DNA from 4 places in the Phyllobacterium sp. 01N428 genome. Region 4 is predicted to be linked to each of the others. Evidence: predicted binding sites of a transcription regulator. Region 4 holds the regulator's gene; each other region holds the start of a gene.
The links. Region 4 encodes LexA, which represses DNA repair genes until DNA is damaged. Its sites were predicted from a motif close to TGTTCNNNNTGTGTTCNG; they were not measured.
Positions count from the first base shown of each region.

Region 1: AC1DNI_RS09170 (ATP-dependent helicase) is a predicted target of LexA. The motif match lies at 3,998-4,015, and genes of this name have one in related genera.
Region 2: AC1DNI_RS05955 (PA0069 family radical SAM protein) is a predicted target of LexA. The motif match lies at 1,489-1,506, and genes of this name have one in related genera.
Region 3: recA (recombinase RecA) is a predicted target of LexA. The motif match lies at 1,317-1,334, and genes of this name have one in related genera.

Region 1 is NZ_JBFTRH010000002.1:222,824-230,125, forward strand. It holds gene AC1DNI_RS09155 (DMT family transporter) at 1-849, opposite strand, end outside; gene AC1DNI_RS09160 (Lrp/AsnC family transcriptional regulator) at 996-1,466, shown strand; gene AC1DNI_RS09165 (glucose/quinate/shikimate family membrane-bound PQQ-dependent dehydrogenase) at 1,470-3,809, opposite strand; gene AC1DNI_RS09170 (ATP-dependent helicase) at 4,060-6,501, shown strand; gene AC1DNI_RS09175 (N-acetylmuramoyl-L-alanine amidase) at 6,511-7,302, opposite strand, start outside.
Region 2 is NZ_JBFTRH010000001.1:1,209,894-1,217,195, forward strand. It holds gene AC1DNI_RS05950 (ribonuclease HII) at 1-143, opposite strand, end outside; gene AC1DNI_RS05955 (PA0069 family radical SAM protein) at 260-1,411, opposite strand; gene AC1DNI_RS05960 (glycosyltransferase) at 1,585-2,094, shown strand; gene moaB (molybdenum cofactor biosynthesis protein B) at 2,119-2,670, opposite strand; gene AC1DNI_RS05970 (4-(cytidine 5'-diphospho)-2-C-methyl-D-erythritol kinase) at 2,673-3,557, opposite strand; gene AC1DNI_RS05975 (hypothetical protein) at 3,563-3,748, opposite strand; gene AC1DNI_RS05980 (S49 family peptidase) at 3,830-4,687, opposite strand; gene AC1DNI_RS05985 (tRNA1(Val) (adenine(37)-N6)-methyltransferase) at 4,757-5,530, opposite strand; gene AC1DNI_RS05990 (putative signal transducing protein) at 5,534-5,755, opposite strand; gene AC1DNI_RS05995 (polyprenyl synthetase family protein) at 5,907-6,923, shown strand; gene AC1DNI_RS06000 (tetratricopeptide repeat protein) at 7,073-7,302, shown strand, end outside.
Region 3 is NZ_JBFTRH010000007.1:283,552-290,853, reverse strand. It holds gene AC1DNI_RS18375 (pseudouridine-5'-phosphate glycosidase) at 1-175, opposite strand, end outside; gene AC1DNI_RS18370 (carbohydrate kinase family protein) at 190-1,140, opposite strand; gene recA (recombinase RecA) at 1,457-2,548, shown strand; gene alaS (alanine--tRNA ligase) at 2,801-5,464, shown strand; gene AC1DNI_RS18355 (YciI family protein) at 6,089-6,403, opposite strand; gene AC1DNI_RS18350 (NADP-dependent isocitrate dehydrogenase) at 6,556-7,302, opposite strand, start outside.
Region 4 is NZ_JBFTRH010000003.1:4,327-11,628, reverse strand. It holds gene gltA (citrate synthase) at 1-24, opposite strand, end outside; gene gltX (glutamate--tRNA ligase) at 173-1,597, opposite strand; gene AC1DNI_RS10090 (ComEC/Rec2 family competence protein) at 1,855-3,105, shown strand; gene AC1DNI_RS10085 (ComEC/Rec2 family competence protein) at 3,036-4,157, shown strand; gene lexA (transcriptional repressor LexA) at 4,151-4,870, opposite strand; gene AC1DNI_RS10075 (TonB-dependent receptor) at 5,039-7,302, opposite strand, start outside.

The DNA of each region.
Region 1 (7,302 bases), on a different contig from region 4:
TGCTGCCGCAATCTCCCAGACGCCGACCGGTTCGTCAAGGAAGACGGCACCACCCAGCGCGGCAAGAACCGGCGTAAGGGCGCTGAAGGCCGCTGCCTGGCTGCCGCCGAGCACACGCACAGCGATCCCATAGGCGAGCATGGCGGCGAGGCCCGACAGGATGCCCTGGCTGAGAAACTGCAACCCGATCTCCGCCAGGGGAACGCTGGTGATGGCCGTACCGAAGACAAGCGCGAGGCCAATGTGGATGATGATAGACCAGACCGCAATCAACGCGCCGCCTTCAAGCGCCGTGAGGCCGGAGCGCTTGAACGCATGCGTATAGCCTGCCCACAGCAGAGCTCCCAGCGGCAGAAAGGTAACGCTGATCCACCCGATCGCGTGGCTGCCGAGCGCGATGGTAAGAAGTATCGCAAGACCGGCCACTATTGCGGCAAGGCCGAGCCAGCGGGTGAAATCAGGCCGCTCCCCGAAGACGACCACGCCGATCAGCGCGGCAGCCAGCGGCATCGATCCGCCGAGCAATACGCCCACCGCGGAAGCAGGCGTGGAATGGATGGCAGAGGTGGTGATCTGGAAGAAGAGTGCCCCTGCCCCGCAGACCATGATGGCGACAAGCATGACCGGCACGCCGCGCGGAATGAGTCCGGTTCTGAGCCAGACTGGCGCAAGGACGAGCGCCGGAACACCATAGCGGATCAAGCCGAGATCGATGGTGCCAAGGTGTGTTGCGCTGCTGTGGCGGGTGGCGATGATCCACGTCGCCCAGATAAGGATGGTAATCAATGCGCCGGCGTAACCGGCTCCCAGTGAATTGGACTTCTTCATTTCGGGGGCAAGAGCAACCATCGGAATGTCCTTTCGTTTCGTCCGAAACATCGTTCGGTTGAGAGAACAATACGGCAAACCGTCGAAGCATGTCCTTGCAAGTTGCTGCCGCTCTGCCTATGCTTTCAGCAACTTTCGGGAAGTTTTATCTCTATAAAAGGTCATTTATGCCAAATATGGATAATTTTGATATCAGCATTCTTGAGGCGTTGCAGGAGGATGCGCGTGCAACCAATGTCGAGATCGCCGAGAAGGTGAACCTCTCCCCGTCCCCCTGCCTGCGCCGTATCCGCAACCTCGAAAAATCTGGCGTGATCCGTGGCTACCGGGCCGACATCGACCGCAAGGCCGTAGGCCTCGGCTTGACGGTTTTCGTGGAAATAAAGGTCGGGCACCACAGCCGCGAAAACTCGGAAGCGCAGCAGGCCGCGCTCCTGGCGATGCCCGAGGTCACCGCCGCTTTCCTCATTTCAGGTACGGCAGACTTTCTGGCCGAAGTGGTGGTCGAAGACCTCAGCGCCTATGAACGCTTCCTCACCGACAAGTTGCTCCTCTTGCCCGGCGTCGCCGATATACGCTCCAACTTCGCCATCCGGACGGTGAAGACCGGCGCACCGCTGAAATTGCCGCAGCGATAATGCTCACTTCGGCAATGTATAGGCCATGACGTAATCGCCGGGCTTGGTACCGACCGAACCGTGACCGCCGGCGACGATGACGACATATTGCTTGCCGTCGGCGAGCGCATAGGTCATCGGCGTCGACTGGCCACCGGCTGGCAACCGCGTCTCCCACAATTGCTTGCCGCTCGTGAGATCGTAGGCCCTGAGATAATCATCGACAGCCGCGCCGAGGAAGGCGACGCCGCCTGCCGTGATCATCGGCCCGCCGATGCCCGGCACCCCGACCTTGAATGGCAAGGGCAGCGGCGAAGAATCGCGGACAGTGCCGTTGCGGCGCTTATAGGCGATTTTGCCGGTGCGCAGATCCGCCCCGGCGACATAGCCCCACGGCGGCGCCTGGCAAGGCAAGCCAAGCGGCGAGACGAACGGGCCCATATAGACCGCATAGGGGGCGCCTTCATTGCGGTTGAGGCCCTGCTCGCTGCCTTTCGTACCCGCGCCGGGCGGCGGCACTTCGGCACGTGGCACCAGCCGCGAGGTGAAGGCGAGATAGGTCGGCATGCCGAACATCACCTGGCGCGCCGGATCAACCGCGACACTGCCCCAGTTGAACACACCGAAATTGCCGGGATAGATCAGCGAGCCTTGCAGCGAGGGCGGCGTATAGCGCCCGTCATAGCGCAGGCGAAGAAACTCGACGCGGCAGGCGAGCTGGTCGAACATCGACACGCCCCACATGTCCTTGCCCGTCAGGCGCTGCGGCATGAAGGTAAGGTCCGAAACCGGCTGCGTCGGTGACGTGAAATCGCCTTCGATGGCGCCCGTTGGCGCCGGCACTTCGTTGACCGGTATGATCGGTTCGCCCGTGCGCCGGTTAAGAACATAGATGTCGCCCTGCTTGGTGGGTCCGACCAGGGCCGGCACCGAGCCCGTAGCCGTGTTGATATCGACAAGCACCGGCTGGGCCGGGATGTCCATATCCCAGAGGTCGTGATGCACGGTCTGGCGCACCCAGCGCAACTGCCCGGAGTTCAGATCGAGGGCAACGATGGATGAGGAGAATTTCTCGACATTCTCGCTGCGCCCCGCTCCCAGCTGGTCGGGCGTCTGGTTGCCGAGCGGCACGAAGAGGAGGCCAAGCTTCTCATCGACGCTGGATACCGACCAGCTGTTCGGTGAGTTATGCGTATAGGTCTGTCCTTCGGGCAACGGCGTCGTTACGTCCGGATTGCCGGAATCCCAGTTCCAGATCAGGGCGCCGGTATTGATGTCAAAGGCGCGGATGACCCCGGATTGTTCGTGGACCGAGTAATTGTCATTGACGGCGCCGCCGACAATAATCTTGCCAGCCGCGATGACCGGCGGCGATGTCGAGTAGTAATAGCCGGCGGGATTGTAGGGCATGCCCTTTTCAAGATGCACTGTGCCCTTGTCGCCGAAGGACGGGCAGATTTGGCCATTGGCGGCATCGAGGGCAATCAGACGGGCGTCAGATGTCGGCAAATACACGCGCTCGGCGCAAGGTTGCCCCGCCGTCACATTCGGATCGGCATAATAGGAGACGCCGCGACACGTCTGATGCTGGCGATCCGGGTTGAGACCGACATTCGGATCGAACTTCCATTTCTCCTTGCCCGTCGCCGCATCGATAGCGATCGCCCAATTGTGCGGCGTGCACAGATAGAGCGTATCGTGGACCTTGAGCGGCGTGACCTGATAGGTGGTTTCGCCAACGTCCTGAGGCAGCTTCACATCGCCGGTCTGATATTGCCAGGCGAGCTGCAGGTTGCCGACATTCTCGGTCGTGATTTGCTTCAACGGCGAATAGCGCTGGCCGTAGGGCGTGCGGCCATATTGGTGCCATTCATTGTCCGGCACATTGCCGCCAAGGTCAGGCGTGGCAACGATGACTTCCTTGCTGAGTTCGCCCACGATCTCAAGCGGATCGCCTGTCATCGCGTAGCCGGCAACGCCGAGCCCGACGATTGCCGAGATGGCCAATGGCAGTGCCGGCAGAAAATCAGAGGGCGACCTTCCCTCTTCCTCGTTGAGCTCACGCCGGATCCATGGGGTCAGTAACCAGAGCGCGAAAAGCATGATCACGCCGCCGCGCGGCGCAAGCTGCCACCAGTCGAACCCGATCTCCCAGATCGCCCAGGCCAATGTGCCTATGACCAGAACGGCGTAGATGATGAGGGCGGAACTGCGCTTGCGAAAAAGCTGGATCGACGTGGCAAGGAAGAGGATGCCAGCGATGAGATAGTACCAGCTGCCGCCGAGAATAATGAGCCAGATCCCGCCGACGCCAAGCACCGCTGCAAAGATGAAGAAGATGAGCGCCGTCAGAGTGATTGCCATGGTGGGGGTCCTTTCCAGGCTCAATCAGGTTCGGTTCGGTGGCCTTGGCATGCGGCTGCGAATGCGCCGGCGGCTGCCAGAGTCGGCTCTGGTCAAAATGGGTAAGCCTTTAAATTGCTTGAAGCAATATCGACTAAGGAACAATGCAACCGGAGATATACACCGCTCAAGCCCTCTCAGCGCGCGCCCGTTCTCTTTTTGTATCGCTTTTATCTAGTTTTTCGATCCCGAATCATTACATTGGGTTCAAATGGCCGGATTGCCTGACGATATTCCATTCTTCGATGAACCTGAGGCGCCGCGGCGTCCATCGGGCATAGCTGCGCGCGCCATGCAGGCGCGCGGCGCACCGCCTTACCTCAATGGCCTCAATCCCGAGCAACGCCTTGCCGTGGAGACGACGGAGGGACCTGTCCTCGTCCTCGCCGGTGCCGGCACGGGCAAGACCCGGGTTCTGACCTCCCGCATCGCGCATATCCTCTCGCTCGGCAAAGCCTATCCGAGCCAGATACTCGCCGTGACCTTCACAAACAAGGCCGCGCGCGAGATGAAAGAGCGCATCGGGGTCCTTGTCGGCGGCGCCGTCGAAGGCATGCCCTGGCTTGGCACGTTTCACTCGATCGGTGTCAAGCTCCTGCGCCGGCACGCCGAACTCGTCGGGCTCAAATCCGATTTCACCATTCTCGATACGGACGACGTGATCCGCCTCATCAAGCAGATTATCCAGGCCGAGGGAATCGACGACAAGCGCTGGCCCGCCAAGCAATTCGCGCTGATGATCGACAGCTGGAAAAACAAGGGCCTCGGTCCGGCTGAGATACCGGAGGGCGATGCGCGGTCATTTGCCAACGGCAAGGGGCGCGAACTCTATACGGCCTATCAAAACCGCTTGAAGACGCTCAATGCCTGCGATTTCGGCGATCTTTTATGTCATCCGATCCGCATGTTCCGCGCCAATCCGGATGTTCTGAAGGAATATCACGCAAAGTTCCGCTACATTCTGGTCGACGAGTATCAGGACACGAACACCGCCCAATATATGTGGCTGCGCCTGATTTCGCAGGGGTCGAAGAATGTTTGCTGCGTCGGCGACGACGACCAGTCCATCTATGGCTGGCGCGGCGCGGAGGTGGACAATATCCTGCGCTTCGAGAAGGATTTCCCCGGGGCCAAGGTCATCCGCCTCGAGCGCAACTATCGCTCGACCGCACACATTCTCGGAGCTGCCTCCTACCTCATCTCGCACAACGAAGGCCGGCTCGGCAAAACGCTCTTCACCGATGCGGCAAACCCAGACGATGCCAAGGTCAACGTCCACGCCGCCTGGGATTCCGAAGAGGAAGCCCGCGCTGTCGGCGAGGAAATCGAGCAGGCGCAGCGTCGCGGCCACAATCTCAACGACATGGCAATCCTCGTGCGCGCCTCCCACCAGATGCGCGAATTCGAAGACCGCTTCGTCACGCTCGGACTGAACTACCGGGTTGTAGGCGGACCGCGTTTTTACGAACGCCTCGAGATACGCGATGCCCTCGCCTATCTGCGTGTCGTGGCGCAGACTTCCGACGATCTTGCCCTGGAGCGCATCGTCAACACGCCGAAGCGCGGGCTTGGCGAGGCAGCAATCCGCCAATTGCATGATTATGCCCGCGCCCGCGACATCAGCATGTTCGATGCCGCCGTCGACCTTGTCGAAACCGAAGAGCTGAAGCCGAAGCCGCGTTCAGCGCTGCGCGAAGTCATCGAGAACTTCAAGCGCTGGCAGGCGCTCATCGACAATACCCCGCATACGGAACTCGCCGAGCAAATCCTCGACGAATCCGGTTATACCGCGATGTGGCAGGCGGATCGGTCGGCCGAAGCGCCTGGCCGGTTGGAAAACCTCAAGGAATTGATTCGCTCGATGGAGGAATACGAGTCGCTGCGCTCGTTCCTCGAACATGTCGCGCTGGTCATGGATGCCGAGCGGAACGAGAACCTTGACGCGGTCAATATCATGACGCTGCATTCGGCCAAGGGACTGGAGTTCGAGACTGTATTTCTCCCCGGTTGGGAGGAAGGTCTTTTTCCGAACCAGCGGGCGCTTGACGAAGGCGGAAGGTCCGGCCTCGAAGAGGAGCGCCGCCTCGCCTATGTTGGGCTGACCCGCGCCAAGAAGAACCTTCACATCTGGTTCGTCTCCAACCGGCGCATCCATGGTCTGTGGCAATCGACGATCCCCTCGCGCTTTCTCGAAGAACTGCCGGAAGCGCATGTGGACGTTGTCGCGGGTGGCGATTCCTATGGAGGCTATGGCGGACGCGGCGGTTATGGCCAGTCGCGTTTCGACCGCGCCGACCCGTTCGAGAACAGCTATTCGACCCCCGGCTGGCAGCGCGCGCAGCAGCATCGCTCTGACGCCACACGCAATAATTGGGGCTCACGCTCAGGCGCGAAGGTGGAGCGGATCGGCTATGGCGAGACGGATTCGGGCTTCGGCGCCGGACGCGGCTCGGTAAAGGGCCGCACCATCGATGGCGAACTCGTGGCGAAATCCGTCAGCGAAACGCCCTCCAACTTCGACGTCGGCGACCGCGTCTTCCATATCAAATTCGGCAACGGCAACGTGTCCTCGATCGAAGGCAACAAGCTGACGATCGATTTCGACAAGGCCGGCCAGAAGCGCGTGCTCGACAGTTTCGTCCAGGCGATTTGATTGGCTGGATTAAACCAGCCAATCGCCGTGAACCCAGCCTGAAAAGTCTGGCTTTCCTGAAGCCTCGAGCACCGAAACGTAGCGCCATTTGCCGCTGGCTTCGTGCACCAGAACCTTCGTACCATCGGGCAGCATATTATGAACCAGGGGGAACGACGCCCCTGCGCCGGAGCGGATGTTGAGCCCGCTCGGGCAATGCACGACCATCACCGCATCCCCATCTTCGGCCTCGCCCTTCACCTTGGCCTTGAACGTCGCCATGTCCCAGGCCGGGCCCGGATCGGACTTGCGGCCGGGCGCGATATCGTCGTGGCCGAGAATATCCTCGATGGCATATTCGGCGCAGATCGACTGGACCGCCGCGAGCACGGTCTCGACCTGCGCCGTCGTGAAAACCTCCCACCCGCAATCGGGCGCGCCGAACTTGTGCCTGGCTTCGATAACCTTTTGACCTTCGACCGGCGCACCCGTCCACGATACCCAGCCGGCGCCGCTCTTCTTCAAAGGTCCCCAGTTCTCGATCTCGATGCCGATCGCAGAATTGTTGAGGCCGGAATACTGCCGGCCGCCCTTGCCGGTCCAGCGGCTTTGACCCGCGTGCCATGCAACCTTGTCGAAGGGCACGCACTGAAAGATCGACCCATCGCGCGGCACGACGAGGTGAGCCGCGACGTTGGCGGACTTTTGCGAAAAATATCGGGCGATATCGGCGTCCGGCCCACTTGCAGTATAGTGAATAACGATGAATTTCGGGGCCAGCGCGCCGCCGACATTGGGCGAAGCAATGAACGGAATCTGGGA
Region 2 (7,302 bases), on a different contig from region 4:
GGGCCGGCCAGCGGACCGCGCCCGGCCTCATCGATGCCGACGATATATTCGACGCCGCTGCGCATGAGCTTACGCTCGCTGGTAAAGTCCGGTTTGACCGGCTCCAGGGGAAGAAGCAGAGAATCAGAACGCGATCGAGCCATGTTGCGACGAAACTCGCATTCGTTCTGATTCTCTGCAAGTCCTCAGGTAGCGATGGGGTAGGCTACCCAAGGTCACATCAGGCCGGGATGGGGGCGCAGCCTGACGGAAACCCTTGTTAAAACAAGGAAAGTTGCTCGCTCCCCGGAGTTGGGGAAAAAAGATCGGTGCGCAAGCGCCGTTTGGCAAGATTCATCCCCAGCCGCTTGGCCGCGATCTCGAAGCGGCGGCCGATCTGCCAGGCATAGGGCCCGTCGCCGCGCATGCGCTTGCCCCATTCAGCATCGTAGTCCTTTCCGTCGCGCATGGACCGTACCAGCGACAGCACGTGGCGGTAGCGATCCGGATAGTTGCGCAGCAGCCATTCCTTGAAGATCGGGCTGACTTCGAGCGGCAGCCTGAGCAGGACATAACCCGCCTCGAGCGCACCCACTGCCCTCGCGCTATCAAGGACGCGCTCGATCTCATGGTCGTTAAGACCGGGGATGACCGGCGCAACCATGACACCGACGGGAACGCCGGCGTCGGCGAGGCTGCGCAGTGCCTGGAGGCGGCGCGTCGGCGTCGAGGCCCGGGGCTCCATGGTTCGCGCCAGCTTGCCGTCCAGCGTCGTAACCGAAAGGCAAACCTTGGCGAGTCCCTTTTCCGCCATGCGTGCAAGGATGTCCTGGTCACGCATAACCAGCGCCGATTTCGTCACGATGCCCACCGGATGCTGGTGTGCCTCGAGCACCTGGAGTATGTCGCGCATGATGCGCCACTTCTTCTCGATCGGCTGGTAGGGGTCGGTATTCGTACCGATGGCGATCGTCTTCGCCGTGTAGCCCGGCTTCGAAAGTTCCTTGTCGAGCATCTTCGCTGCATCAGGTTTGGCAAAAAGCTTCGATTCGAAATCGAGCCCGGCCGAAAGTCCCATATAGCTGTGGGTAGGCCGCGCAAAACAATAAATGCAGCCATGCTCGCAGCCACGATAGGGATTGATCGAACGGTCGAAGCTGATGTCGGGCGATTCGTTGCGCGTGATGATGACGCGCGGCTTCTCGATCTGAACCTCGGTCTTGAAGGGCGGCAGATCCTCGATCGTCTCCCAGCCATCGTCATAGACGTGGCGGCTCTCCGATTCGAAGCGTCCGGACGGATTCATGCCCGCGCCGCGGCCACGGCGGCGTTCCGAATCGATGCGCAGGCCCGCTTCGTCGATCACGGCATTGGCGTGTTGTGTACGGCCTTGCCCGAAGGCGGCTTTGTCCGCTTGCACCACAATGTTCATTGGCGTTCTCCTTGGACCGAAGCGAATCTCGATTCGCTCATCACAGCCGCAACATGAATCTATTCCTAGCAAAAACCTAGAACAAAGCAAGAACAATATTGCCCGTGTCCCACCCATCTGTGCGCCGAAAGGACAGATGGATATTCGGCCGATTATGCGATAGAGCGTTCGAAATGATCTCCGTTCTGATTGAAACCCAAAATTCGGATGAACCTCTGGCAAGAACGCTTGCCGGGCTGGTGGGTGGCGCTGTCGAGGGTTTGCTCAGCGACGTCGTCGTGGTCGATGAGGGATCCGTCGATCAGACGCACCGGGTCGCAGACCAGGCAGGTTGCATCTTCTTGCAGGACCAGACGCTGCTTGATGGTTTTCGCCGGGCGCGAAGCGAGTGGTTTCTTTTTCTGGAGCCGGGCGCGCGCCTGCTCGACGGCTGGATCGAGCCGGTTGCCATGCATGTGGAGCGCATGCAGGGGCCGGCCTGCTTCACCCGTTCTCATGCGCATCGCAGGCCGTTCCTCAGCCGGGTGTTCAAGCCGGGAAATCCGCTCGCAGACGGATTGCTTATATCCAAGCGCCAGTCGATGGCGCTGTTCAACCCGGGCAAGAAATCAGTAGACATTGCGCGAGGCCTGGCAATGAAGCGGCTGCGCGCAGAAATTATTCCCGCCCCGTTGAAGGGCTAGAACTCCTATCCAAGCAGGAAGCTTTCAAGCTTTTCCGGTGCGCTTCAGGTGCTCGTCGAGCCTCGGCATGATCTCGACGAAGTTGCACGGCATATGCCGGTAATCGAGCTGATGCTGCAGGATACCGTCCCACGCGTCCTTGCAGGCGCCGGGCGAACCTGGCAGCACGAAGACGAAGGTGGCGTTGACGACGCCGCCGGTCGCACGCGACTGGACCGTCGAGGTGCCAATCTTGTCGTAGGAAATGCGATGAAAGACTTCGGAAAATCCGTCCATGCGCTTTTCAAAGATGGGTTCGAGCGCTTCGGGCGTCACGTCGCGGCCGGTAAAGCCGGTGCCGCCGGTGGTGATGATGACGTCGATATCCGGATCCATTGACCAGGACAGCACCTTGTCCCGGATTTTGTTGACGTCGTCGGTCACGATGGCGCGTTCCGCCAGCGTGTGGCCGGCCGCTAGGAGGCGCTCAGCCAATGTGCTCCCGGACTTGTCGTCTTCGAGCTTGCGCGTGTCTGACACCGTTAGCACGGCGATCTTCACCGGAACGAAGGGCCTTGTTTCGTCGGTGCGCGCCATGCTCAGATTCTCTCCATGGCACTGTGCGTTGCAACGACAAACCAGTCAGGATGATCGCGACGGAGTTTCGCCGCCGCCTCTTCGGCGTCGCTGTCGCTGTCGTAAATGCCAAAGCAGGTTGCGCCAGAACCGGACATGCGCACCAGCCGCGGCGATGTCCGTTCGAGTGCAGCGATCGTAGCGTCGATCCCGGGGGTCAGCGCTCGCGTCGCCTGGAACAGGTGATTGTGCGTTGCCTTGAGATAGTCGCAGACGTCATCGAGCGACTGCATCGCGCTCAGCGCCGGCAAGGGCGGGTTGTCGCGCTTGTCTAGGGCGGCAAACACCTGCGGTGTCGAGATCGAAGCGCCGCAATTGGCAAGCACAAGCTGCAGTCGCGGAAATGTCGCCATCGGTTTGATCTCTTCTCCAACCCCGCGCGCAATCAGGGGCTGGCCGTAGAGGCACATAGGAATATCGGCGCCAAGCGGCAGACCGATTGCCGCTAAAGCGTCGATGCCGACATCGAGGGCCCACAGGCTGGAAAGGGCGGTAAGGGCTGCTGCGGCATCGGTCGAACCGCCGCCTATGCCCGATGCGACTGGAAGATGTTTTTCAAGATGGATGGCAACAGGTGTTGCCCGATCTGGGAAGGCCACGCGCAGCGCATCGCGCGCCTTGAGAACGAGATTGGACGCATCATCGGGCAGGGCATGACTGTAAGGACCTGACATGGCAAAGTCATCAAGCGCCGCACGCTTGACGCTTATCCTGTCGCCGAAGCCGGCAAAGACGACGAGACTGTCGAGAAGGTGATAGCCATCGCTGCGCCGGCCGGTCACGTGCAGCGCGAGATTGATCTTGGCCGGAGCCGTCACAGTGATCGTTCGATCAAGGCTGTCGAGCATTGCGATCAATCTTTGCGCAGTCGATATTCGCCGGTCTCAGGATCCTGCACAAGGGTTCCTTGCGCGTGGTTTTGTACTTCCTTCTCCGCTTCGCGCACGCGCCGCGAAACGCGCTGCGCTTCCTTCTTGAACGAGCGGTAGCCGTAAACGGCAGCGACGCCGACAAGAGCGAAAAAGATCAATTGGGGCATCAAGCGCAAACCTCGAAAAGCAATCCTATCGACTTCATTCTAGCACGCTGTGGAGGGGATGAAAAACAGTCTCCGCGTCCATCAGAGACCGAATCGCGACCAGAGCGCACGCTCTTCGGCAGCGCTGATGATACCGCCGGCAATATTGGCGCCGAGCTCACCCATTCTGGTCTCGGCAGAAGGCAGCTTGCGCCCGAAGAGACCACGCGGCTGCGCGATCACCCTGAGCCGCGTTTTCGGGCCATATTGCCCGCGAAGATAGGAGCGCATATCGCCGAGCCCATCAACGAGGCCGAGTTCAAGCCCGCGCATTCCCGTCCAGAACTGGCCGGTGAAAAGGTCGGGATTATCGGTCAGCTTTTCGCCGCGCCGTTCCTTGACGAGGTTGATGAAAGTCTCGTGGATCTCGAGCTGCAAGGATTTCAGATGTTCGACATCTTCCTTGTTCTCGGGCCTGAATGGATCGAGCGTCGCCTTGTTCTTGCCTGCCGTATAGACGCGTCGTTCGACACCGATTTTCTTGATAAGATCGGTGAAACCGAAACTCGCGGAGACGACGCCAATCGAACCGACGATGGATGAAGGGTCGGCGATGATCTCGTCGCCGGCGATGGCGATCATGTAGCCACCGGATGCGGCAACATCCTCGACGAACATATAGACTTTCTTGTTCTTCTCCGCGGCGAGGTCGCGAATGCGCCGGAAGATCAGGCGCGATTGCACGGGCGATCCGCCCGGTGAGTTCACAGAAATTGCAACGGCCGGCGTATCCTTGTCGCCAAATGCCTTTTCGAGAACGGAGGCCGCGGTCGCAAGTGAGAGATTCTGCCGGAATGGGCCGCCACCCGTCATGATTGTGCCATGCAGGCGGACAACCGGTATTTCGACGTGGTCGGGCCGCCAGCGGCGTGGCAATAGTTTCCGCACGAATCTGACCAAGCGTGTCTCCTTTGTAAACAATGCTTTCGGAGCATGTAGGCGGTGCGCGACAATTCGCAATGCCGCGATCTAAAAAAGCGCGGCGAGACCGTTATTGATCGCGTCCGCCCGTTCGGTGAAGCCGTTGCCGCTTGCGTGATGCATGATCAAGGCTGGCTCTAAAGTCAGGCCGGCGCGGCTGCCGCGCGTTCCCCTGATCACGATTCGGATAGCAGCTTCCTGCGGGCGAGGTTGAACCGGCACGATCATCAATCCGCCGAACCTGCCTTTGAGAGCCTCGAGAAGATCGGCAATCGAGGTCGGGCGGGCAATAATCCCGATGCCGCCGCCCGGCTTGACAATGGCGGCCGCCGTTCTGATCCATTGCTCCATCATGCCGGGCGTCATGACGTGCGCCTCCGCCTTCACCGGGTCCGGCGTCGAGCGATCCGTCGGCAGGTTGAAGGGCGGGTTCATGATGGCGAAGTCGAATTCATTGTCGCCGAGTCCTGCCGAGATTCGCGCTTTCCCGGCAAGGGTGACGTCCGCCTGGATAACCTTGGCGCGCCCCGAAAGCTGCGCGTTTTGCGGCAGATCAAGCGAATTGCGTGCGAAGGCGGCCATGTAGTCGGAACGCTCCACCAGGACGGCACTGGCGTCGGGGCAGCGCGACAGGACGGCAAGGCCGGCGGCGCCGGCTCCTGCCCCGAGATCGGCAACGCGGCCGGAAAAGCCGCTGGGCACGGTGGCTGCAAGTATCATGGCATCGACGCCCGAACGGTGGCCCTTGGCGGCAGGCTGAAGCAAATGGAACCGGCCGCGGTGGAACGCGTCAATCGTGTGGGGAACGTCCCGGGCGAGCATGGTTCAGCTGCGGAGCTCCTGTTCTACTCCAGCATCTTTCAAAAGCTGCCGGGCTTCCATCTCGCGTTCGCCATCGACCATGATCCGGCGCGCGAGGACGCCAAGCGAGCCTTCCATGATGCTCATGTTCGAATCGGCAATGAAATGGGCGATCCCCGCCTCTTTGAGGAGCGACTCCACGAAGGAAATCACGACGGGGTCGTTGGTGCGCATTATTTCGATCATGGCCATACCGCGTTGGAGCACAGGGTTCAGGCCAGCGCTTATCACGAATTTGTATCCCTTGCTATTTCTGCGCGCCAATTCGCCGCTTGCGGGATATATCCTGTCAAAATAAGGTGTCGCCGCATCAGGCCAGAACCGCAGGAGTTTCGTTTTGGGCGTTGTTGTCAGTCTTGACGAGAAGAAGAATACGACGGGATCAGTGCAGCCATTGGTCGATTTGACCAAGGCGGACATGGGCCGCGTCAACGAACTCATCCTTTCCAAGGCTGGTTCGGACGTCGAGATGATCCCGGAAGTGGCGAACCATCTGATCTCGTCCGGCGGCAAGCGTTTGCGCCCGATGATTACGCTCGCTGCGGCGCGCATGTTCGGCTATCAGGGCGATGGGCACGTAAAGCTCGCGACCAGTGTCGAGTTCATGCACACCGCGACCTTGCTCCACGACGATGTCGTCGATGAAAGCGACCTGCGGCGTGGCAAGAGCACGGCCCGCATGATCTGGGGCAATCAGGCGAGTGTTCTCGTCGGCGATTTCCTGCTTGGACAGGCATTCAAGATGATGGTGGATGTCGGCTCGCTTGACGCGCTCGATGTCCTTGCAACCTCCGCTTCCATCATCGCCGAGGGCGAAGTAATGCAGCTTGCGGCCGCGAAAAATCTCGAAACGACGGAAGATGAGTACCTTGCCGTGATCAAGGCGAAGACCGCCGCGCTGTTCTCCGCCGCCGCCGAAGTCGGCCCGATCATTGCTGCCGCCTCGCGTACGGATCGCCAGGCGTTGCGCTCCTATGGTCTCAATCTCGGCCTTGCCTTCCAGCTTGTCGACGATGCGCTCGACTATGGCGGCAACGCCAAGGATCTCGGCAAGAACACGGGCGACGATTTCCGTGAAGGCAAGATCACGCTGCCGGTCGTGCTGACCTACCGGCGCGGAACCTCGGAAGAGCGCCAGTTCTGGAAGGAAGCGCTTGAAAACGGCGCCAATGACGACAAGGGCCTCGAGAAAGCCAAAGGATTGATGACGCGGTATGGCGCGCTCAATGATACAATCCAACGTGCGCGCCATTTTGGCGGCATTGCCCGCGATGCGCTGGCCCCCCTCGACCGCTCGCCGGAAAAGGATGCGCTCCTCGAAGTCATCGATTTCTGCATCAGCAGGGTCAATTGACACGAAATTGATCAAGCAAAGCCGCTGCGGGGCCATCGCGGCTGTTCTAATCTTTCAATGAATGTTGAGAGAAAACCGTAAAAAGGCCATGGTTGGCTCACTGGATTCGGCCAAACATGCAAACTGGAAAGATAATGAGGTTTTCTGTTATGCGGCGTAGTAAATTGCTCGGCTCCGTTATGGGGGCAACACTCGCCGTCTTGACCGTGGGTGCAGCTGCTGCGGAGGCAGCCACCAGCAAGGCCCCGCCACCTTTGAACGCAGGCACGCTTTCAGGCGCGTTCCTCTCGGCACGTAGCGCCGAGCGCGACAATGATTTCGGGAGCGCGATCAACTTCTACCGGCAGGCGCTGACCTTCGATCCGAAGAACACCGAGCT
Region 3 (7,302 bases), on a different contig from region 4:
CTGGAACAGCGCCTTCTTCCGCGATGATGGCCTCGACATCCGCGGCCATGCGGCTGTTGTCCGGGTAAGGCATGCCATGAGTGATGATCGTGCTTTCCAGCGCGACAACCGGTTTGCCCGCATCAAGTGCCTGTTCGACCTCGGGGGCTATATCGGTAAAGGGATTGAGGGTCATGTCGGCTCCTTTGATCAACGCAGCAAGGTCGCATGGGGTATCAAGGAAAGCGCTGCGTCGAATTCCTCGGGGGTAAAGATCGGGCTGGCGGAATGTGTCTTCAATGTCAGCATCGACGCGGTCATACCTTGGCGGACTGCCTCGTGAAACGCGACACCTTGCATCAGCCCCGCAATCGTGCCGCCGGCAAGCGCGTCACCTGCGCCGGTCACATCGGCAATGCCGTCGACGCCAGGCGGTTCGAGTGTATAGGCTAGATCATTATGGTAGGCGAGGGTGGGGCCGGCGCCATTGCTGACGACGGCGCCTTGAAGGCCCGCCGCGCGCAACGCTGCGCAGATTTCCTTTAGCTGTGCCGATTGGCCAAGGCCGGTCAGCGCCAATGCTTCACGGCGGTTCATGAAAAGGCAGCTGAGATGGCCAAGGATCGTGCGCAGGCGCACCGCCTTTGCCGGGGATATCGCCAGGGCATAGATCGGCCGATGTCCCGCAAGGCCCGCAAGCCTTTCCAGCGCATCGGCCGGAAGGTTGGCATCGCAAAATATGGCGTCGGCCGCCGCCACGGCATCGCGCACCTTGCGCCGGCGCAATTGCCGCGGGAGCGCAACCTCATAAAGCGCCATGTCGGCGATTGCGGCGACGACATCGCCATGTTCGTCGAGGATTGCCGTATAGCTCGGCGTCGCGCGGTCCATGAAAACGACGGAGCTATCGATGATGCCGGCTGATTCGATCGCTGCGCCAATCGTCTCGCCGATACGGTCGCCGCCGCGTATGGACAAGAGTTCAGCGGCGATGCCGCGCTGCATCGCCAACCTCAACGCATTGAAGACACCGCCGCCCGGCTCTTCGCGCATGATGCCGGGGTTTGAAGCGCCGGGCACAAACGGTACGGTGCTTTGGCCGCGCCGGTCGAGATGGGCGCCGCCAACAGCAAAGAGCAGCGGTTTGTTGCCTGACGTCATGGGTGATTGCTTGTCCGATTAAAACCACGGATTGAAGGGCTGGCGTTGCGCTACCTCTCTAAAGTGTCAGTCGGACTGGCGCAATAATCCGGCCGATTCGATTTTCGTAACTCCGGTTTGTCCGGCAATGCCTGGGAACAGCGGAAAGCTTGCCTGACAGCATGTCGCGCCCGTACAAGAACATTTTACGAACATTTTAAAGTTATGCATTTATTTCAATCACTTATGTCTATTGCAAAATGAGAACAAAACAGATACAAATAAGTTCATCAGAAGCGACATCCGGACTTCATGCACAACACAGGGGTAGTGTAACATGGCTCAAAATTCATTGCGGTTGGTTGAGGGTAATTCGGTGGATAAAACGAAAGCGCTGGATGCGGCATTGTCCCAGATCGAGAGGGCCTTTGGAAAGGGCTCGATCATGCGGCTTGGCCGCAACGAGCAGGTTGTGGAGATCGAAACGGTTCCGACCGGCTCGCTGTCGCTCGATATTGCCCTCGGCGTCGGCGGATTGCCGAAAGGCCGCATCGTCGAGATTTACGGGCCTGAAAGCTCAGGCAAGACCACGCTTGCCCTGCATACGATCGCAGAAGCCCAGAAGAAGGGCGGCATTTGCGCCTTTGTCGATGCCGAGCACGCGCTTGACCCCGTCTATGCCCGCAAGCTTGGCGTTGATCTTGAGAACCTTCTGATCTCGCAGCCGGATACGGGCGAGCAGGCGCTTGAAATTACCGATACGCTGGTGCGTTCCGGCGCCATCGACGTTCTCGTCGTCGATTCCGTTGCGGCGCTGACGCCCCGGGCGGAAATCGAGGGCGAGATGGGCGATTCCCTGCCGGGTCTGCAGGCCCGCCTGATGAGCCAGGCGCTGCGCAAGCTTACCGCATCGATTTCCCGTTCCAATTGCATGGTCATCTTCATCAACCAGATCCGCATGAAGATCGGCGTGATGTTCGGTTCACCCGAAACGACGACGGGGGGCAATGCGCTGAAGTTCTATGCATCTGTTCGCCTCGATATCCGCCGCATCGGATCGCTCAAGGAGCGTGACGAGGTCGTTGGCAACCAGACGCGCGTCAAGGTCGTCAAAAACAAGCTGGCGCCGCCCTTCAAGCAGGTCGAGTTCGATATCATGTATGGCGAGGGCGTCTCCAAGACGGGAGAGCTGGTCGATCTTGGCGTCAAGGCCGGCATCGTCGAAAAGTCTGGTTCATGGTTCTCCTATAATTCGCAGCGTCTCGGCCAGGGCCGCGACAACGCGAAACTGTTCCTCAAGGAGAATCCGGAAATAGCCAATGAGATCGAACTGGCGCTGCGCCAGAATGCCGGTCTCATTGCCGAGCAGATGCTCGACAAGAATGTCGGGGAAGTAGAGGATGACGAGCCCGACGCCGCCGAAGGCTGAGCCGTCTCGCAGATATTGACTGAGGATTTGAGACCCGCGGCCGGTGACGGCTGCGGGTCTTGGCATTTTGCTGTGGCCAGTTCCCAGGCCGGCCGCGCTTTGCCTTGGACCATTCCCTGGCCGTCCGCACCTGACGGCAATATGGATTTTCTGGACAGCACGCAGCCCTGTCGCTACAAGCGTTTCGTTCCGCTCCTTCGCATAGAATGGGGCTAATTCCATTTGGATATAAGAAGTCAGAAGGCAAGCAGCATGAGTGGCGTCAACGAGATCCGGTCGACATTTCTGAACTATTTCAAGAAGAACGGCCATGAGATCGTGGCGTCCAGCCCGCTCGTGCCGCGCAATGACCCGACGCTGATGTTCACCAATGCGGGCATGGTGCAATTCAAGAATGTTTTCACCGGCATCGAGCACCGTCCCTATAATCGGGCGACGACATCGCAGAAATGCGTACGCGCCGGCGGCAAGCACAATGACCTCGACAATGTCGGCTATACGGCGCGTCACCACACGTTCTTCGAAATGCTCGGCAACTTTTCCTTTGGCGATTACTTCAAGGAAGAGGCGATCTCGCTTGCGTGGAACCTGATTACCAAGGAATTCGGGCTTCCAAAGGACAAGCTGACGGTGACCGTCTACCACACCGACGATGCAGCAGCCGGGTTCTGGAAGAAGATCGCCGGACTTCCGGAAGAGAAAATCATCCGCATCGCCACGAGCGATAATTTCTGGGCGATGGGCGATACGGGTCCGTGCGGTCCGTGCTCGGAAATCTTCTACGATCACGGTGCTGAAATCTGGGGCGGCCCTCCCGGGAGCGCCGATGAGGACGGCGACCGTTTCATCGAAATCTGGAACCTCGTCTTCATGCAGTTCGAGCAGGTGACGAAGGAGCAGCGCATCGATCTGCCGCGCCCGTCGATCGATACCGGCATGGGCCTAGAGCGCCTTGCCGCTGTGCTTCAGGGCAAGCACGACAATTACGACATCGACCTGTTCCAGACCCTGATCCACGCATCCGAGGAGGCAACGGGAGTAAAGGCCGAGGGCAAGTTCCGCGCCAGCCACCGGGTAATAGCTGATCACCTGCGCTCCTCAAGCTTTCTTATCGCTGATGGGGTATTGCCGTCGAACGAAGGTCGCGGCTATGTGCTGCGCCGTATCATGCGCCGCGCCATGCGTCATGCGCAGCTCCTTGGCGCACGCGAGCCTCTGATGTGGCGGCTGTTACCGGCGCTGGTGCGCGAAATGGGCCAGGCCTATCCCGAACTCGTACGCGCCGAAGCACTGATCTCGGAAACGCTCAAGCTTGAAGAAAAGCGCTTCCGCAAGACCCTCGATCGCGGGCTCGGCCTCCTCGGCGAAGCGACCGAATCCCTCGGCGAGGGCGACAAGCTCGATGGCGAGACCGCGTTCAAGCTGTACGACACCTATGGTTTCCCGCTCGACCTGACGCAGGATGCGCTGCGCCAGCGCGGCATCGGCGTCGACACGGAAGCCTTTGATGCGGCCATGGAAAGGCAGAAAGCCGAGGCGCGCGCGAGCTGGGCGGGTTCCGGCGATGCCGCGACCGAGACCGTCTGGTTCTCCGTTCGCGACAAGGTCGGTGCCACCGAATTTCTCGGCTATGAGACCGAGCAGGCTGAAGGCGTCATAACCGCGCTGGTTGAGAACGGTGCCAGCGTCGAAACGGCGGGCGAAGGCGATGCTGTGGCAGTCGTTGTCAACCAGACGCCTTTCTATGGCGAATCCGGCGGACAGCAGGGCGATACCGGAACGATCACCGGCGACGGCCTTGTCATCGAGATCAGCGATACGCAGAAGAAGAATGACGGCGTCTTCGTCCATATCGGCAAGGTGACGAAGGGAACGGCGAAGGTCGGTGCCCCGGTCGAACTTATCGTCGACAAGGCGCGCCGCACCCGCATCCGCTCCAACCATTCGGCAACGCACCTGTTGCATGAGGCGCTGCGCGAAACGCTCGGAACACATGTTGCCCAGAAGGGCTCGCTTGTTGCCCCGGATCGGCTGCGCTTCGATTTTTCACACCCCAAGCCGATTTCCGACAAGGAACTTGCGGCAATCGAAGACATCGCCAATGAGATCGTGTTGCAGAACGCGCCGGTATCGACGCGCCTCATGGCGGTCGACGATGCGATTGCCGAAGGCGCTATGGCGCTCTTCGGTGAAAAATACGGCGATGAGGTTCGCGTCGTCTCCATGGGCACGGCAGTGCAGGGCGAGAAGGCCGGAAAAAGCTACTCCACCGAGCTTTGCGGCGGCACGCATGTACGCGCCACGGGTGATATCGGGCTTATTCGCGTGGTTTCTGAAGGCGCTGTCGCTGCTGGCGTGCGCCGCCTTGAGGCACTGACCGGAGAAGCTGCGCGGCGCTATCTCGAGGAACAGGACGACCGCGTCAAGGCAATCGCTTCGGTTCTGAAGGCGACACCGGCCGATGCGCTGGCCCGGGTGACGGCGCTGGTCGATGAACGCCGCAAGCTCGAACGCGAGCTTACCGAGGCCCGCAAGCAATTGGCTCTTGGCGGCGGTTCTTCCGGAGCCGCGGGCAGCGCGCCGGAGACGGTCAACGGTATCGGCTTCATCGGCAAGGTGGTGAGCGGCGTCAATCCGCGCGACCTGAAGCCGCTCGCCGATGATGCCAAGAAGAGCGTCGGCTCGGGGGTCGTGACCTTCGTCGGCGTCTCCGAAGATGGCAAGGCGAGCGCGGTTGTCGGGGTCACCGAGGATCTTGTCGGCAAGTACAGCGCCGTCGATCTTGTCCGCATTGCGTCCGCAGCTCTCGGCGGCGCGGGCGGCGGCGGCCGGCCCGATATGGCCCAGGCCGGCGGCCCGGATGGCGCAAAAGCGGAAGACGCGATTTCGGCCGTGCGCCAGGCGCTCGGCGCCTAGGTTCGCATGCCCGGTCATGCTGCGGTATGACCGGGCCAACTCGCCGCTGTGCGCATTATACTTATTGTCAATAGTGCTGCGTTGGAACGTACTTGCTCTTTCAAGCGTTGCGTGACGTAATGCTTGAATAGTATTTTGATTGTTAAGTTTTTGGCTTGGTATAAGCACTAGATTCGAGTGCTATTGCGGAAGCGCCGACTGATCTTGGCGAAGTTTTATTATTTGTTGTGACGGTCGACCGTTGCTTTACATCTAACACATGGTTTTGAGGCGGGTCCCTATGAAACGGGGGTGTCGCGTTTGTGTTGGCGGCGGTGCTTGTCGCACTAAACGGATGCCAGTCGGCGGGCGTTGTTAAGGACGCGCGTATGGGGGCGGTTACCGCTTATCGGTCCGGAGATGTTTGCCGCGCATATCGTGTTTGAAAGAGTTCAAAGATTGTACGCAAAATTTCCGGAGCGGCCTTCCAGTGCTGGAGCAAAAGAGCAGGTTCGCTGAGGTTGCTGCCGCTCCGACCTTTACTGCCGCTCCGACTCTGCCACAGCGGCGGATACTCCACCTCGGCGAAACGCGGTCGGGACCGGGGAAGCGGGTTCAGGCGACGAAAGCTGGCGCAGTGCGTGCTTACTCCTCGCGCGGCGCCTGTGCAGCCGCAATATGCATGGGCGCTATCGTATAGCTGTTGAGGCCGGCGAGCACGGTCGGGTCGTTGTCGCCGAAGCGCACCGCTTCCGCATGATCGTTTACCTCAAGGAGAGCGAGCCCAAAGCTGCCGTCGGGCTCATGCACCGGGCCATAGGCAAGGACGAAGCCCTCGTTGAAACATTCCTGCACATAGCTTGCGTGCTGGCGCATCAGCTCTTGCTCGTCGTCGTCCATGTCGTCCGCAAAGGTCGGGCGTGGCGGGATCAGGCGGAAAAAGAACTGCTGCTTGCTCATCTTCGGTCCCCTCGGGTGATCATAGCATCACCCATAATACCCAAAACAGCGCTTTTTGGCGCGCCATTTTCGCATCGCTCATTCGCAATGCGCATAGACAAAAAGAGCTCCGGTTTTCACCGGAGCTTCATGCATCGATGCTTTGAGATGGCTCAGGCAGCCATCGCCTTCGACAGGTTTTCATTGATCTTGTCGAGGAAGCCCGTGGTCGACAGCCAGGGCTGATCCGGGCCGATCAGGAGTGCGAGGTCCTTGGTCATGTAACCGGCTTCGACTGTGTCGACGCAGACCTTCTCCAGCGTATGGCTGAAGCGCTCGAGTTCGGCATTGCCATCGAGCTTGGCGCGATGCGCAAGGCCGCGCGTCCAGGCGAAGATCGAAGCGATCGAGTTGGTCGAAGTCTCTTCACCCTTCTGGTGCTGGCGATAGTGGCGGGTCACGGTGCCGTGGGCGGCTTCCGCTTCGACCGTCTTGCCATCCGGCGTCATCAGAACCGAGGTCATCAGGCCGAGCGAGCCGAAGCCCTGCGCGACGATATCGGACTGCACGTCGCCGTCATAGTTCTTGCAGGCCCAGACATAGCCGCCGGACCACTTCAGCGCGGAAGCAACCATGTCGTCGATCAGGCGATGCTCGTAGAAGATCTTCTTTTCGGCAAACTTCGCCTTGAACTCTGCCTCGTAAACTTCCTGGAAGATGTCCTTGAAGCGGCCGTCATAGGCCTTGAGGATGGTGTTCTTGGTCGACAGATAGCAGGGAACGCCGCGATTATAGGCATAGTTGAACGAAGCGTGGGCGAAATCACGGATCGATTCGTCGAGATTGTACATCGCCATGGCAACACCGGCGCCGGGCGCGTCATAGACCTCGTGCTCGATCGTCTGGCCGTCATCGCCGAC
Region 4 (7,302 bases):
GATGTTGACGTTGTTTTCAGACATTGCCGTTCCTTTCTTGCTTCAGCTTGCGCTGATCCAGCGCAAAAGCACTTGCCTCAAGCGAGGCCGTAGATCGTGAATTCCTCAGGCACGACACCGTACTCAAACGGCGCGATGTTGCAATGCAAAATTCGCCTGAAGGACGCACTTCTCATCCTTTTACCTGGTCCTTGATCCGGCCGAGGGATTCGTCCCTTCCCAGCACCTCAAGTACGTCAAAAACACCCGGAGACGTTGCTCTTCCTGTCAATGCGGCACGCAGCGGCTGTGCCACTTTGCCGAGTTTGAGCCCGGTTTTTTCGGCATAGACCCGCACTGCGGCATCGAGCGCGGACGCCGTCCAGTCATCGACCGCAGCAAGCTCGGGCAACACGCCGGCCAGCACGCCCAAACCTTCGTCATTCAGCAGTGCCGCTGCCTTGTCGTCGAGCGTCAGCGGACGATCAACGAAAAGATATTTCGCGCTGTCGGCAAGTTCGACAAGCGTCTTTGCGCGCTCCTTGAGGCCGGGCATGGCCGCCACGAGTTGCTGCCTCGTCGTATCGTTGAGCCGGGCGAGAATTGCTTCGCCGCCCTCGATCTCGGGCAGGATAGCGATCATGGCATCGACCAACGCGGCATCGTCCGTGATGCGCATATAATGGCCGTTAATTGCCTCGAGCTTCTGGAAATCGAAGCGGGAGGCACCGCGATTAATGTCTGATATCTCGAACCACTCGATCATCTGTGCGTCCGACATGATCTCGTCGTCGCCGTGGCTCCAGCCCAGGCGGACGAGATAATTGCGCAGTGCGGCGGGCAGGTAGCCCATTGCGCGATACGCCTCAACCCCGAGCGCACCGTGGCGTTTCGAAAGCTTGGCGCCATCCGCGCCGTGAATGAGTGGAATATGGCCCATAACCGGTACATCCCAACCCATGGCGTTATAAATAACGGTCTGACGCGCTGCGTTGGTCAGGTGGTCGTCACCGCGAATGATATGCGTAACGCCCATGTCGTGGTCGTCAACGACCACTGCATGCATATAGGTAGGCGTACCATCTGAGCGCAAGATGATGAAATCGTCGAGATCCTTGTTAGGGAAACGTACGTCCCCCTGCACCTGATCGTGCACGACAGTTTCGCCTTCCTGCGGCGCCTTGACCCGAATGACCGGCTTGATGCCCTCAGGTGCTTCCTTGGGATCGCGGTCGCGCCAGCGTCCGTCATAACGCGGCGGCCGGCCTTCGGCGCGGGCTTTCTCGCGCATTTCTTCAAGTTCGGCCGGCGATGCGTAGCAATAATAGGCTTTGCCCTTGGTAACGAGATCCTCGGCGACCTCGCGGTGGCGACCGGCGCGGGCGTATTGGGACACTGCCTCGCCATCCCAATCGAGGCCGAGCCACGTCAAACCGTCGAGGATGGCGGTTACCGCCGCCTCCGACGAACGTTCGCGATCCGTATCCTCGATCCGCAGCAGCATCTTGCCACCCGTATGCTTTGCATAGAGCCAGTTGAACAGTGCCGTGCGGGCACCGCCAATGTGGAGGTAGCCGGTAGGGGATGGGGCAAAACGTGTAACGACAGGGGACGACATGGGAGCTCCAGGGACGCGTCGCACTATCAGACGAACGTCCAATCGAATTGATCTGGCGTTCATGTAGCATAGCACCGCTGAGGTGCAAGGGTATTGGTGCTTGGGGGCAAATGGAGGAGCCGCAGACCAGATCAAAAATCGATGAGCGGCTATTCTTTTTCAGTGCTCACGACACTGAGAACGCCGTTGTGACCTATCCAGGCACAGCAACGGGCGTTCTGGGCCGAGGGACCGAACTCTCTGCGGGTAGGCGACCCATGGCGATTGCCATGGCGGCGACGAGGCGCGCCTTCATCAAAGCGCCGACGCTTTTTAGCCAGGAGATCGAGTGCGGCACGCTGTTTTTGTTTCTCCCGGTGTGTTGCGGCATCGGCGCCATCATCTATTTCGGCGTATCTGCGGAGCCGAGACTGAGCGCCATTTTGTTCGGGCTGACCCTGCTTGTCGGGCTGATGCAGCTCGCACACGCCCGTCCGAGGACCAGACTGGCGCTCGCCTTTGCGGTTGCCGTTGTCGCGGGAATGGTCGCCGGCAAGCTCGAAACCATGCGTGCGGATACGAGGATGCTGGGGTCGGAGATTACCACCCGTTTGACCGGGCGCGTCGTGACCATGGCCCGAGACGCAAGAGGCGGGTGGCGCGTCACCCTCGATATTGTTGCAACCGAGCGGCCGACGCTCCGCTATTCGCCGCAACGGGTTGTCGTGTCGGCGCGATCAGTGCCTGCTGGAACGAAGATCGGAGCGGGACTGCAGGGCCTCGTCCACCTGCGGCCGCAGCGAGGTCCGGTACGGCCCGGCAATTACGATTTTGCATTCAATAATTACTATAAGGGCATAGGCGCCAACGGTTTTTTCCTCGGAAAACCTCAACTCGCCGCAGTGCCGGCCGATGAGGCGCTTGCGTCTCAAGCCTGGCAGACGGTGGCCAATATCCGCCAACAACTTACCCAGCGCGTGCTTTCCCGTATCAAGGGGGAGCCGGGCGATATTGCGGCTTCGCTGATTACCGGCCAGCGCGACGGCATTAGCGAGGCGACGAACGATGCAATGCGACTGAGCGGCCTTTCGCATATTCTTTCGATTTCCGGTTTTCACATGGCGCTGGTCGCCGGTATCATCGTCGGCTCGCTTCGCGCCAGCATGGCCCTCTTTCCCGGATTTGCCGCCCGCTATCCGATGAAAAAACTGGCGGCATTCGTCGCCCTTGCCGGTTCCGGCTTCTATCTTCTACTGTCCGGCGCCGATGTCGCGGCGCAGCGCAGTTTCGTGATGCTGGCGGTGATGCTCATTGCCATGATGGCCGATCGCGCGGCAATCTCCATGCGCAATCTCGCCATCGGCGCTTTGATAACGATAGCGCTGCTGCCGCATGAAATTCTGGGGCCGAGTTTCCAGATGTCATATTCGGCGACAGGCGCGCTCATCGCATATTACGGATGGAGATCGCGCCGGAAGGACAGGTCAACCGGACGAAAGGCGAGGGACTTCTTCTGCGTTTGCCGATGATGGCGGCAAGCCATGTCGGCGCCATCGCCATGACGTCGTTGGTTGCCGGGACGGCGAGCTCGATCTTCGCCGCCTACCATTTCAACAACACAGCGCCGCTCGGGCTTGTGGGCAACGCGCTGGCGCTGCCCGTTGTCTCGATCTTTGTGATGCCGTTTGCGGTGCTTGCTGTTCTTGCGATGCCATTTGATCTCGATTGGCTGCCGTTTGCGGTCATGGAACACGGCATCGAATGGGTCATTGCGATCGCGAAGATCGTCAGCGCGCATTCGCCAAGCGGCAGTTTGGGATCAATGCCGCAAACGAGCCTGCTTTTGATGACCGCGGGACTGGTCCTGCTTATGTTGCTGACAACACGGCTGCGGCTCGTCGGATTCGCGGTGATGGCCCTAGCGATAGTACCGCTCCTCTCGGCACGTCCGCCGGATATAGTGATTGCCGAAGAGGGCAGGCTTGTCGCCTTGAGCGCCCCCGACGACGCGCTGACGGTGAACCGCGGCACGGCAAGCCGTTTCACCCTCGATAACTGGCAGCAGGGGTACGGCGCAAATCAAGTGCTCACGCCGGCAAAGAATGGTGCACCGCCGACCGACGGGCAGTTTGAGTGCGTGGACGGCGTTTGCCTAGCGAGGGAAACCGGCGGCCTGATTGTCGCCTATACGGATGATGCGACCAAAAAATCAACGGCTTGTGCCGAGGGCGATATCGTTGTCCTTGCCTTCACCGGTCCCGCTGCAACCTGCGACCCGGGGGAACTTCTTGTAATTACGGCGCAGGAGTTGGCGTTACGCGGTTCCGCAGAAATAAGGCTCGGCGATAGCAAGGTCGATTCACCCGCCGGCCTTGATGCGGCTACAATTACTTTAAAACAACTGCAGGCACGCCTCCAGTCTGCGAAAACCACCTACGCCGTAAGCTCTCCGGAGCGCCCATGGAATGCCTATCGGGTCTTTTCCCGCACCGCCCGTAATCTTGCGGAGCAAAAACCGCAACGGCGTGCTGCAAAGACCAAGCCACCGGCAGACGATCAGGAAAATCCGATACGTCAGTAACGGCGGATCAAACCGACCAGCTTGCCCTGCACGCGCACCCGATCCGGCCCGAATATGCGTGTCTCATAGGCCGGATTGGCGGCCTCGAGGGCAATCGACGCTCCCTTGCGCCGAAAGCGCTTCAAGGTTGCCTCTTCGTCATCGACCAGCGCTACCACGATTTCACCGGGATTGGCCGTGTCGCCGCGCCGGATGACGACCGTATCGCCGTCGAAGATGCCCGCCTCGATCATGGAATCGCCCTTGACCTCCAGCGCGTAGTGCTCGCCGCTGCCGATCATGTCCGGCGGCAGGCCGATCATATGGGTCTGGTTCTGGATGGCGGATATCGGCACACCAGCCGCGATCCGGCCCATGACGGGTATGTTGATGATCGTCGGCGCACCCTCATCATCCGAAGCGCGCGGCTGCGGGCGGGGCGGGGCCACGTTGCGGCCGAGGCTTCCCTCGATCACACTTGGCGAAAATTTCTTTTGCGCATTGAGGCCAGGCGCAATCGAATCCGGCAAGCGCAGAACTTCCAGCGCCCGCGCGCGGTTAGCAAGCCGGCGAATGAATCCACGTTCCTCGAGCGCCGTTATCAGCCGATGTATGCCTGATTTGGACGCAAGGTCCAATGCATCCTTCATCTCGTCAAAGGATGGAGGGATGCCGGTTTCCTTCAGGCGCTCATGGATGAAGAGCAGAAGTTCGTGTTGTTTACGCGTGAGCATCGGCGATCCTTCGAAACGGAATCGGAAAAACAAAACCAGAACAAACACTATCTGTTCCAGTTGTGTTCCACAAGTATTAATATGTCGTGTAGAAGGAGTGCGCCGATATCGAAAATCGCGGAAATGACCCCGCGCCGGTACCACAGCGACGCAAATAATGACGATGTGTCAGTACTTGCCGACGAGGTTGAAGAAAACACCACGGTCGTTGAGCGTCAGATCGCGCAGATCGTCCGAGAAATTGCCGAAATTGTAGCCGACGCCGACCTTGAAGTTATCGCCGACGTGGCGATAGACGGCGGTGAGCACACCAAGGTCCGTCGTATCCGCTTCGGCCATGTACATGACGCGCCCTTCAAGCAAGGCGTCCCATTTCTTGACGATGTGAAAATCGGTTCGAACAATGCCGAGATGCGCCGACGAAGTCTGCCAATCGGAGAATGCGTCGAGATCGTCCTGAAGCCGCTCGCGCACTTCGCCGTAGCGGAAGCCATATTTCGCGCCGACGGACAGCCAGGGAACGAGATCGTAGGTGAAATCGGCGGAAAGAATGTTGCTGCGCTGTGCTGGCCCGTATTCGTCGCCAGTTACCGCGCTGACCTGATCCTCGCCCGGAAGATCGTAAAGCCAGGTGTATTTGAAAAGGGCGTTCAGCCGGTCATTCGTGATCGGACGATAGGCATATCCAAGCGAGGCTTCGACATAGTCGCCATCCCTGAACGAACCATCACCGTTCGAGTCTGAGAGAACTGAATCGATATTGACGAGCAGCCGCCAGTTGTCGTTCGTTTTCCAGCTGAAGCCCGTTGCGAAGAGGTAGGTGTTGAGATCGCGGGTATCATCGTCGGAATCTTCGAAACGAGTCTCACCGCGAATGCGCGCGGCAATGCGATCCTCATCCTTGTAGCCGACCGACAGGGAGATCGCCTTGCGGTCGAAATCGGAACGTTCGAGATTTGTGGAGGGATCGATCGTATCGTCTTCGACTGTGCCGATCTCGAGCCCGCCATCGACCGTCCATTTGGCATCGGGCGTATAGACGACACCGTAGGTTTGGGCGAGCGAATTGCGCCTGCCGAAAAGGTCGTAATTGTTTTCAGCATAGGTCGACCAATAATCGTCAAGCTTGCGCCGCGCACCGATGACGATCGCGCCATAATCAGTCCCATCAAGATCGTAGCTACGGTCAAGGTCGAAGGCGCGATCCGGGTCGAGGCGGTAGCCGAGATAGTAACTATCCTCCGCTGTCGGCTCATAGGTGACGGCGGCGAGGGCGCCCAGCCCGGTCGCGCCATAGGAGACTTCGCCGCTCAGCCCGATCTTTTCGGTGATCTGATATTCGGCGCCGACGCCCAGACGGTCGCCGCGTTCGATGTCGCCGGATCGCGACAAAGTTCCCTGGCCGAAACCGTAATAGGTATGGTCGGCATCGGGTGCATATTCCAGACGAGCGCCGGCATCGAGCCGCGACCCGTCATAGCCGGACTTGTTCGAAGCGGTTGCCAGCGGATTGCTGAGTTCGAGATAGGTGACGCCGAACGAGGCCTTCCAGTATTCGTTCAGCTGCTTGCTGATCGCGGCAGCGCCCTTGCGCTTCGACCTGCCGCCGACGGCCTGATCGTAGAAATCATCGGTCGCTTCACCTTCCTTGAAATCGTCATAGGTGAGGTCGAGGCTCAGATCTTTCTTGATATCGATATCTGCCGAAAGTCCCCAGATCCGCTGATCCGCAGCGACCTGTTCCGAAAGGGTGGAAAAGCCCGCATCCTTTTCCTGGAAATATCCGCCGAGCGTGCCCTTGATACCACTCTTGCTGATATCCTCCAGGTCGAGCTGTGCCCGTGTGCGCCACGCCGTCGCCAGACGGCCCCGCGTGCCCGTCGTCTGCACGTCGCTCAAGGTCAACCCGCCATCGGTGGAGCGGGACGTGCCGAAGCCCGGTCCATCGGACCGCGATATTTCGCCTTCGATGAAGGTCGTATCGGAATGGCGGACCTTGATGTCGGCGCCATAGGCCTTCTGGTTGGCGAGGCCCGTATTTTCGTTCATGCCGGTGACGCCGACCCGGACCTTGTCGTCCAACCACTGCTGCGCCCGTCCGCCATAGGCATAGCCGTCAAGGTCGCCAGCGATGGGCGTGTATTCGTATTGGGAAACGAGATAGACCTTGTTGCCGCCAAGCGCGCCTTCGCGCACCGGGCCCGTCGTCCCGGTCGAAGAGGAAAGCGGCCGCTTCAGGATCAGCATGCCCTGCAGGTAATCGAACGAATAGTCTTCGCCGTAGCGCAAGGTGCGCCGCTCTATGATCTGTCCGGTTGTCGAATCGCGGACTTCCACCGTCACGGTTTCGGAGCCGATCGTTATGTCCTGCCGGCGCATGAAATAGGCGGATCCGCCGGTCCCGAGGAATTCGTCGCGTTGCGGCAGCGTAT